3 regions of the Serratia proteamaculans genome follow, and region 2 is predicted to be linked to each of the others. Evidence: predicted binding sites of a transcription regulator. Region 2 holds the regulator's gene; each other region holds the start of a gene.
What was found. Region 2 encodes sigma-54, which starts transcription at its own class of promoters, with help from an activator protein. Its sites were predicted from a motif close to GTTGGCACANNTTTCGCTNT; they were not measured.
Positions count from the first base shown of each region.

Region 1: the regulator sigma-54 is predicted to act here: its motif matches at 1,164-1,183, upstream of hycA (formate hydrogenlyase regulator HycA).
Region 3: the regulator sigma-54 is predicted to act here: its motif matches at 872-891, upstream of glnA (glutamate--ammonia ligase).

Region 1 is NZ_OX461105.1:2,673,333-2,675,537, forward strand. It holds gene QOT07_RS12515 (4Fe-4S dicluster domain-containing protein) at 1-554, opposite strand, end outside; gene hycA (formate hydrogenlyase regulator HycA) at 642-1,109, opposite strand; gene hypA (hydrogenase maturation nickel metallochaperone HypA) at 1,373-1,717, shown strand; gene hypB (hydrogenase nickel incorporation protein HypB) at 1,733-2,205, shown strand, end outside.
Region 2 is NZ_OX461105.1:4,793,689-4,795,893, reverse strand. It holds gene hpf (ribosome hibernation promoting factor) at 1-230, opposite strand, end outside; gene rpoN (RNA polymerase factor sigma-54) at 254-1,687, opposite strand; gene lptB (LPS export ABC transporter ATP-binding protein) at 1,738-2,205, opposite strand, start outside.
Region 3 is NZ_OX461105.1:5,335,408-5,337,612, forward strand. It holds gene typA (ribosome-dependent GTPase TypA) at 1-600, opposite strand, end outside; gene glnA (glutamate--ammonia ligase) at 971-2,205, shown strand, end outside.

The sequences.
Region 1 (2,205 bases), 2.1 Mb from region 2:
TGCATGGCGTTGCGCCTTTTCTGTTCGCTGGCGTTGCGTACGTCCCGGTCAGTGACCAGCCGGATAGCCTGGGTTGGACAGGTGCGGATACAGGCCGGGCCTTCGGGGCTGAAGTCGCAGAGATCGCACTTCACCGCCACGGCACGCACACCGGGCACACAATCCAGGAAGGCGCTGATCGGGCGTGGTGCCTTGGCCGCCGGCAGTGCCAGCGGGGTGTTGCAGTCGCTGGGGATCGCCAATGGGCTACTGCCGCCGAAGCCAATCGCCCCGAACGGGCAGGCAATGCCGCAGAGTTTGCAACTGATGCACAGGCTTTCGTTCAGTACGATGGCGTTATCCTGATGACGAATGGCGTTGACCGGGCATACCTGTGCACAGGGAGCATCCTCACACTGGTGGCACATCACCGGGGCCGAGTCGCGGGCGTTACGTATCACCTGCAAGCGGGGTAATGCCTGCAAACCTTGTTGCCGGTGTTCCGCAGAACAACTGGCCATACAGGTATTGCAGCCAATACACAATTTGGGGTCCGCAATAATAAAGCGGTTCATGCACACTCCTTGCTTCGTCATTTATGACGAAATCGTCAGTAAAAAATGACGCTTCGACAGTTTTCTGTCGGTGATTAACGCCGACGGTCAGACGGGTAAGGTTATTTTCTTCAGTGCATCATGAATGGCGTGGCCGTCATGCAGGGAATCAAACAGGCATTGATAAATAACGGCGATCTTATCCAGATAATGATCAAATACCGCCTGCATATCGCGGTTGTTTATTACACCGTCGATATTGCCATTTTCATCCAGCGTGGCATGGGCGAATGGGGCAAAGTTTTCCGGCTCATGGGCCGTGGCCAGATTAATGCGGTAGCAAATATCACGGCTGTAAAAGCCCTCGCTCAGTTGGATACTGACCGTAAAGTGGTTGAACAGGACAAAGCGCAGATCGTTTTCCTGCCCGTAGGTAAACTGATGATTAATCTTCTTTTTGGTGGTGGTCACCGCCTTGACCAGTGTGCTGTGGTAAGTCTGCCACTGCGCCATCAGGCGGTTGCTTTTGTTGGCGATATAATCGGCCTGACTGGTTACTTCACTGATTGTACTCATTGTCGTCACTCAATATTGATGGTCGTTGTCGAAATAGCTCCGGGTCAGCGAGTTAAAGCATAAAGCGTGCCAAGCTCCGGTAAATTTCATTATTTCCTTTTAATTCAATTATCAGGATTAAATTAACCCGCCAGCCGGTTAGGCAATAAACGGGTTAATCACTGACGATGACATGACGCTCGACAAATATGTCATTGGCGACTTGGCACCCTATTTGCAATGTGAGGTAAATAACGCGTTTTATCGCCATTACCGGAGGCCGGATGCACGAAATAACCTTGTGCCAACATGCGATGGAAATAATGCAGCAACAGGCTAACCAACATCATGCGCAGCGTATTACCGCGGTGTGGTTCGAGATTGGCGCATTTTCCTGTGTCGAAGCGGAGTCATTGAGGTTCTGCTTTGACATGGTGTGCCGCGACACCCTGGCCGAAGGCTGCGAACTGCATCTGATCGAACAGAAAGCGCTGTCCTGGTGTTATGACTGCCAGGCCGACGTCGAGTTACTGATGCCGCAGGTGCTGGTTTGTCCACACTGCTCCGGGCGCAACCTGCGGGTGCAGGCCGATGATGGTTTGCAGATAAAACGTCTGGAAATTGAATAACAGAGGGGAACGACTATGTGCAGTACCTGCGGATGTGATCAGGGCGAACTGACGATTGAAGGGGAAGTGAAGGTGCCATTCCGCCCGCAACGCAATGTGCAGGGCGATCTGCATTACGGCCTGGGGTTGGCGGGCACCCATGCGCCGGGCATCAGCCAGCGCCGGATGCTGGAAATTGAAACCCGGGTACTGGATAAAAACGATCGCCTGGCGGAAGGTAACCGGCAATATTTTGCCGGGCAACATATTCTGGCGCTGAATCTGGTTTCCAGCCCCGGCTCCGGCAAAACCACGCTGCTGACAGAAACCTTGCTGCGGCTGCGTGGTCGGCATCCGTGCGCGGTGGTGGAAGGTGACCAGCAAACCACTAACGATGCAGAACGCATTCGTGCCACCGGCGTCCCAGCGATTCAGGTGAATACCGGGAAAGGTTGTCACCTGGATGCGCAAATGGTTCACGAGGCTGCCCGACGTCTGGAACTTAAACC
Region 2 (2,205 bases):
AGGCTGTCAATTGCGGCATACATGTTCTCGTCTTCCGAGGTGGCGTGCAACTCGCCTCCATTCACGTGCACCGTTGCTTCCGCAATCTGCTGCACTTTTTCCACACTAAGAACGACATACACCTGATTTATGCGATCAAAATACTGTTCGAGTTTAGCGAACTTGGTGTTCACGAACTCACGCAAAGGTTCGGTGATTTCGATGTGGTGTCCGGTAATGTTGAGCTGCATAATGTCTTCCTTCTCAATAGAGGTCAAACCAACTGTTTACGTTGGTTGGACGGCGGGATGGACAAAGACTCTCGGTACTTGGCGACGGTACGCCGCGCCACGATGATCCCCTGGTCGGAGAGCAGGGTAGCCAGCTTGCTGTCGCTGAGCGGTTTGGCGGGGTTTTCCGCCGCGATCATTTTCTTCACTACTGCCCGGATCGCCGTAGAGGAAGCTTCGCCTCCGCTGTCGGTATTCACATGGCTGGAGAAGAAATATTTCAATTCGAAAATGCCGCGCGGACTGTGCAAAAACTTCTGCGTGGTCACGCGTGAAATTGTCGATTCATGCATCTCCACGGCCTGGGCGATATCCGCCAACACCATGGGCTTCATAAATTCAGCACCCTGTTCAAAGAACGCCTGTTGCTGCTCGACGATGCAGCGTGAGACTTTCAGCAGGGTGTCGTTTCGGCTTTCCAGGCTTTTGATCAGCCATTTTGCTTCCTGCAGATTGCTGCGGATGTACTGGCCGTCGCTGTCGTTACGCGCGCTGTTACCCATTGCGGCGTACTTCTGGTTGATCTTCAAGCGTGGAATGCTGTCGCTATTGAGCTCAACCGTCCAAACATCTTGCACCTTACGCACCAACACGTCCGGGATCACGTACTCGGATTCGCCGGTATTGATCGACTGGCCCGGACGCGGATCGAGAGACTGAATCAGCTGCATCGCTTCTTTCAGTGTATCTTCTTTTGAGCGGGTTGTTCGCATCAGACTGCGAAAGTCGTGGTTAGCCAGCAAGTCCAGATGTTCGCTGATGATCAGGCGTGCTTCAGCCAGGTATGGCGTGTCTTTGGCATACTGGGAAAGCTGAACCAGCAGACAATCGCGCAGATCGCGCGCGGCGACGCCAACCGGATCAAAACGCTGTACGCGCTTCAATACCGCTTCGACTTCGTCCATTGTCACATTCTCGTCACCGATGCTCTCCAGAATGTCTTCCAGTGGCACGGTGAGATAGCCGGTGTCATCAACGGCGTCGACGATCGAGGTGGCGATAGCGGCATCGGTATCGGAGAACGGCGTCAGATCCACCTGCCACATCAGGTAGTCCTGCAGGGTCTGGGTGGTTTCGCCCTGATACACCGGCAGTTCATCGTCACTGTAATCGGTACGGGTACCGGATGGCGTACCGGCGGTGTAGATTTCATCCCAGGTGGCGTCCAGCGGCAGCTCTTCGGGCATGTCCTTCTGTTCCAGCGCCTCGCGGGTATCCAAACCTTCGGTTTCGACGGTCTCTTTGGCGTCGACTTCTTCGTGCAGATCGGTCTGTTCAAGCAATGGGTTGCTCTCTAACGCCAGCTGTATCTCCTGCTGGAGCTCAAGCGTGGACAACTGCAGCAGGCGGATAGCCTGCTGGAGCTGGGGGGTCATGGCCAGTTGTTGGCTAAACCTGAGTTGCAAACCTTGCTTCATAATCTTCAGTCTACTTCCGTTAACAGTCGTCCATCAGGACGCGCTGGCACTCAGAGGCGGAATTCTTCGCCCAGATAAACGCGTTTCACCTGCTCATCGGCCAGAATAGCATCCGGCGTGCCGTGAGCAATCAGTTTGCCCTGGCTGACGATATAGGCGCGTTCACACACGTCCAGCGTTTCGCGCACGTTATGGTCGGTGATCAGCACGCCCAGGCCGCTGTCACGCAAGTGCTCGATAATTTTTTTAATGTCGATAACGGAAATCGGATCAACCCCGGCGAAGGGTTCATCCAACAGGATGAATTTCGGGTTAGCCGCCAGGGCACGGGCGATCTCGACGCGGCGGCGTTCACCACCGGACAGCGCCTGGCCCAGGTTGTCGCGCAGGTGGGTGATATGGAATTCTTCCATCAGCTCTACCGCACGGTCTGCACGCTGCTCACTGCTGAGATCGTCACGGATCTCCAGTACGGCCATCAGGTTGTCATACACGCTGAGGCGGCGGAAGATCGACGC
Region 3 (2,205 bases), 540 kb from region 2:
CTCAACCTGCGGTGCAGACACGTGGTCTACGATCGCTTGATACAGCGGGGTCATGTCTTCCGCCATCTCATTGTGGTCAGTACCCGCGATCCCCATCAGTGCAGAAGCATAGATGATTGGGAAGTCGAGCTGCTCGTCGGTCGCGTCAAGGTTAACGAACAGGTCGAAGACCTGATCAACAACCCAATCAGGACGTGCGCCTGGACGGTCAACCTTGTTGATTACCACGATCGGCTTCAGACCATTAGCGAAGGCTTTTTTGGTCACGAAACGGGTTTGCGGCATTGGGCCATCCATTGCGTCCACAACCAGCAGCACCGAGTCAACCATTGACATCACACGCTCAACCTCACCGCCGAAGTCGGCGTGTCCTGGGGTATCCACGATGTTGATGCGGTAGTCTTTCCAATTAATGGCGGTGTTTTTAGCGAGGATGGTAATCCCACGCTCTTTCTCCAAATCGTTGGAGTCCATTACGCGTTCGGTGGCTTCTACACGCTCTCCGAAAGTACCGGATTGTTGCAGCAGCTTATCAACCAGGGTGGTCTTACCATGGTCAACGTGGGCAATAATGGCGATGTTACGCAAATTTTCGATCACAGCTTTGCCTCAGGCATTAGAAATAGCGCGCTATTGTACACGTATTAAGCGAGGGACTAAACAAGATCACAACAGTCTCTTATAAACAACTGTGTACAGGTCAGTATGTGATCCCTTTCACGGTGCAAAAAGCAGCATCCGGTGCACTTTTGCACCATTACGGTGCCCCACCTCACATGAACTGCACCATTTAAGTGCAATGCGTCACTGATGGTGCATACTGATTCTGTGCAAAAGCCGCGCAGAAAGGCGATTAAAGCGCTTTAGCAAAGTTGGCACAGTTTTCGCTTTAGTCTTTTTAAGACAAAAAAAGCCAGTTCCACAGATTCGTTCCACGACGAAGACAATGATAAATCCGGGAGAGTTAAGTATGTCCGCTGAACACGTTTTGACGATGCTGAATGAGCATGAAGTGAAATTCGTAGACCTGCGTTTCACTGACACCAAGGGTAAGGAACAGCACGTCACCATCCCTTCTCATCAGGTAAATGCCGACTTCTTCGAAGAAGGTAAAATGTTTGACGGCTCCTCGATCGGTGGTTGGAAGGGCATCAACGAATCTGACATGGTGCTGATGCCAGACGCCAGCACGGCGGTCCTGGATCCATTCTTCGAAGAATCCACCCTGATCATTCGCTGCGACATTCTCGAGCCAGGCACCATGCAGGGCTACGATCGTGATCCGCGCTCCATCTCCAAGCGCGCAGAAGATTTCCTGCGTTCTTCCGGCATCGCGGACACCGTGCTGTTCGGGCCAGAGCCAGAATTCTTCCTGTTCGATGATATTCGTTTCGGCAGCAGCATCCGTGGTTCTCACGTAGCTATCGACGATATCGAAGGCGCATGGAACTCCGGCACCAAATATGATGGCGGCAACAAAGGCCACCGTCCGGCAGTCAAAGGCGGTTACTTCCCGGTTCCTCCGGTCGATTCTTCACAGGACATCCGTTCTACCATGTGTTTGACCATGGAAGAAATGGGCCTGGTGGTTGAAGCGCACCACCACGAAGTGGCAACTGCAGGTCAGAACGAAGTGGCAACCCGCTTCAACACCATGACCAAGAAAGCCGACGAAATCCAAATCTACAAATACGTGGTTCACAACGTGGCTCACGCATTTGGCAAAACCGCGACCTTCATGCCGAAACCTATGTTCGGTGATAACGGCTCCGGTATGCACTGCCACATGTCGTTGTCCAAGAACGGGACTAACCTGTTCGCCGGCGACAAATACGGCGGCCTGTCTGAAATCGCCCTGTTCTACATCGGCGGTATCATCAAGCACGCTAAAGCGATCAACGCCCTGGCCAACCCGACCACCAACTCTTACAAGCGTCTGGTCCCAGGTTACGAAGCACCGGTCATGCTGGCTTACTCAGCCCGTAACCGTTCAGCTTCTATCCGTATCCCAGTGGTAGCCAGCCCGAAAGCGCGCCGTATCGAAGCCCGTTTCCCGGATCCAGCGGCTAACCCATACCTGTGCTTCGCGGCTCTGCTGATGGCAGGCCTGGACGGTGTGATTAACAAAATCCACCCTGGCGATGCCATGGACAAAAACCTGTATGACCTGCCACCAGAAGAAGAAGCTGAAATTCCAAAAGTTGC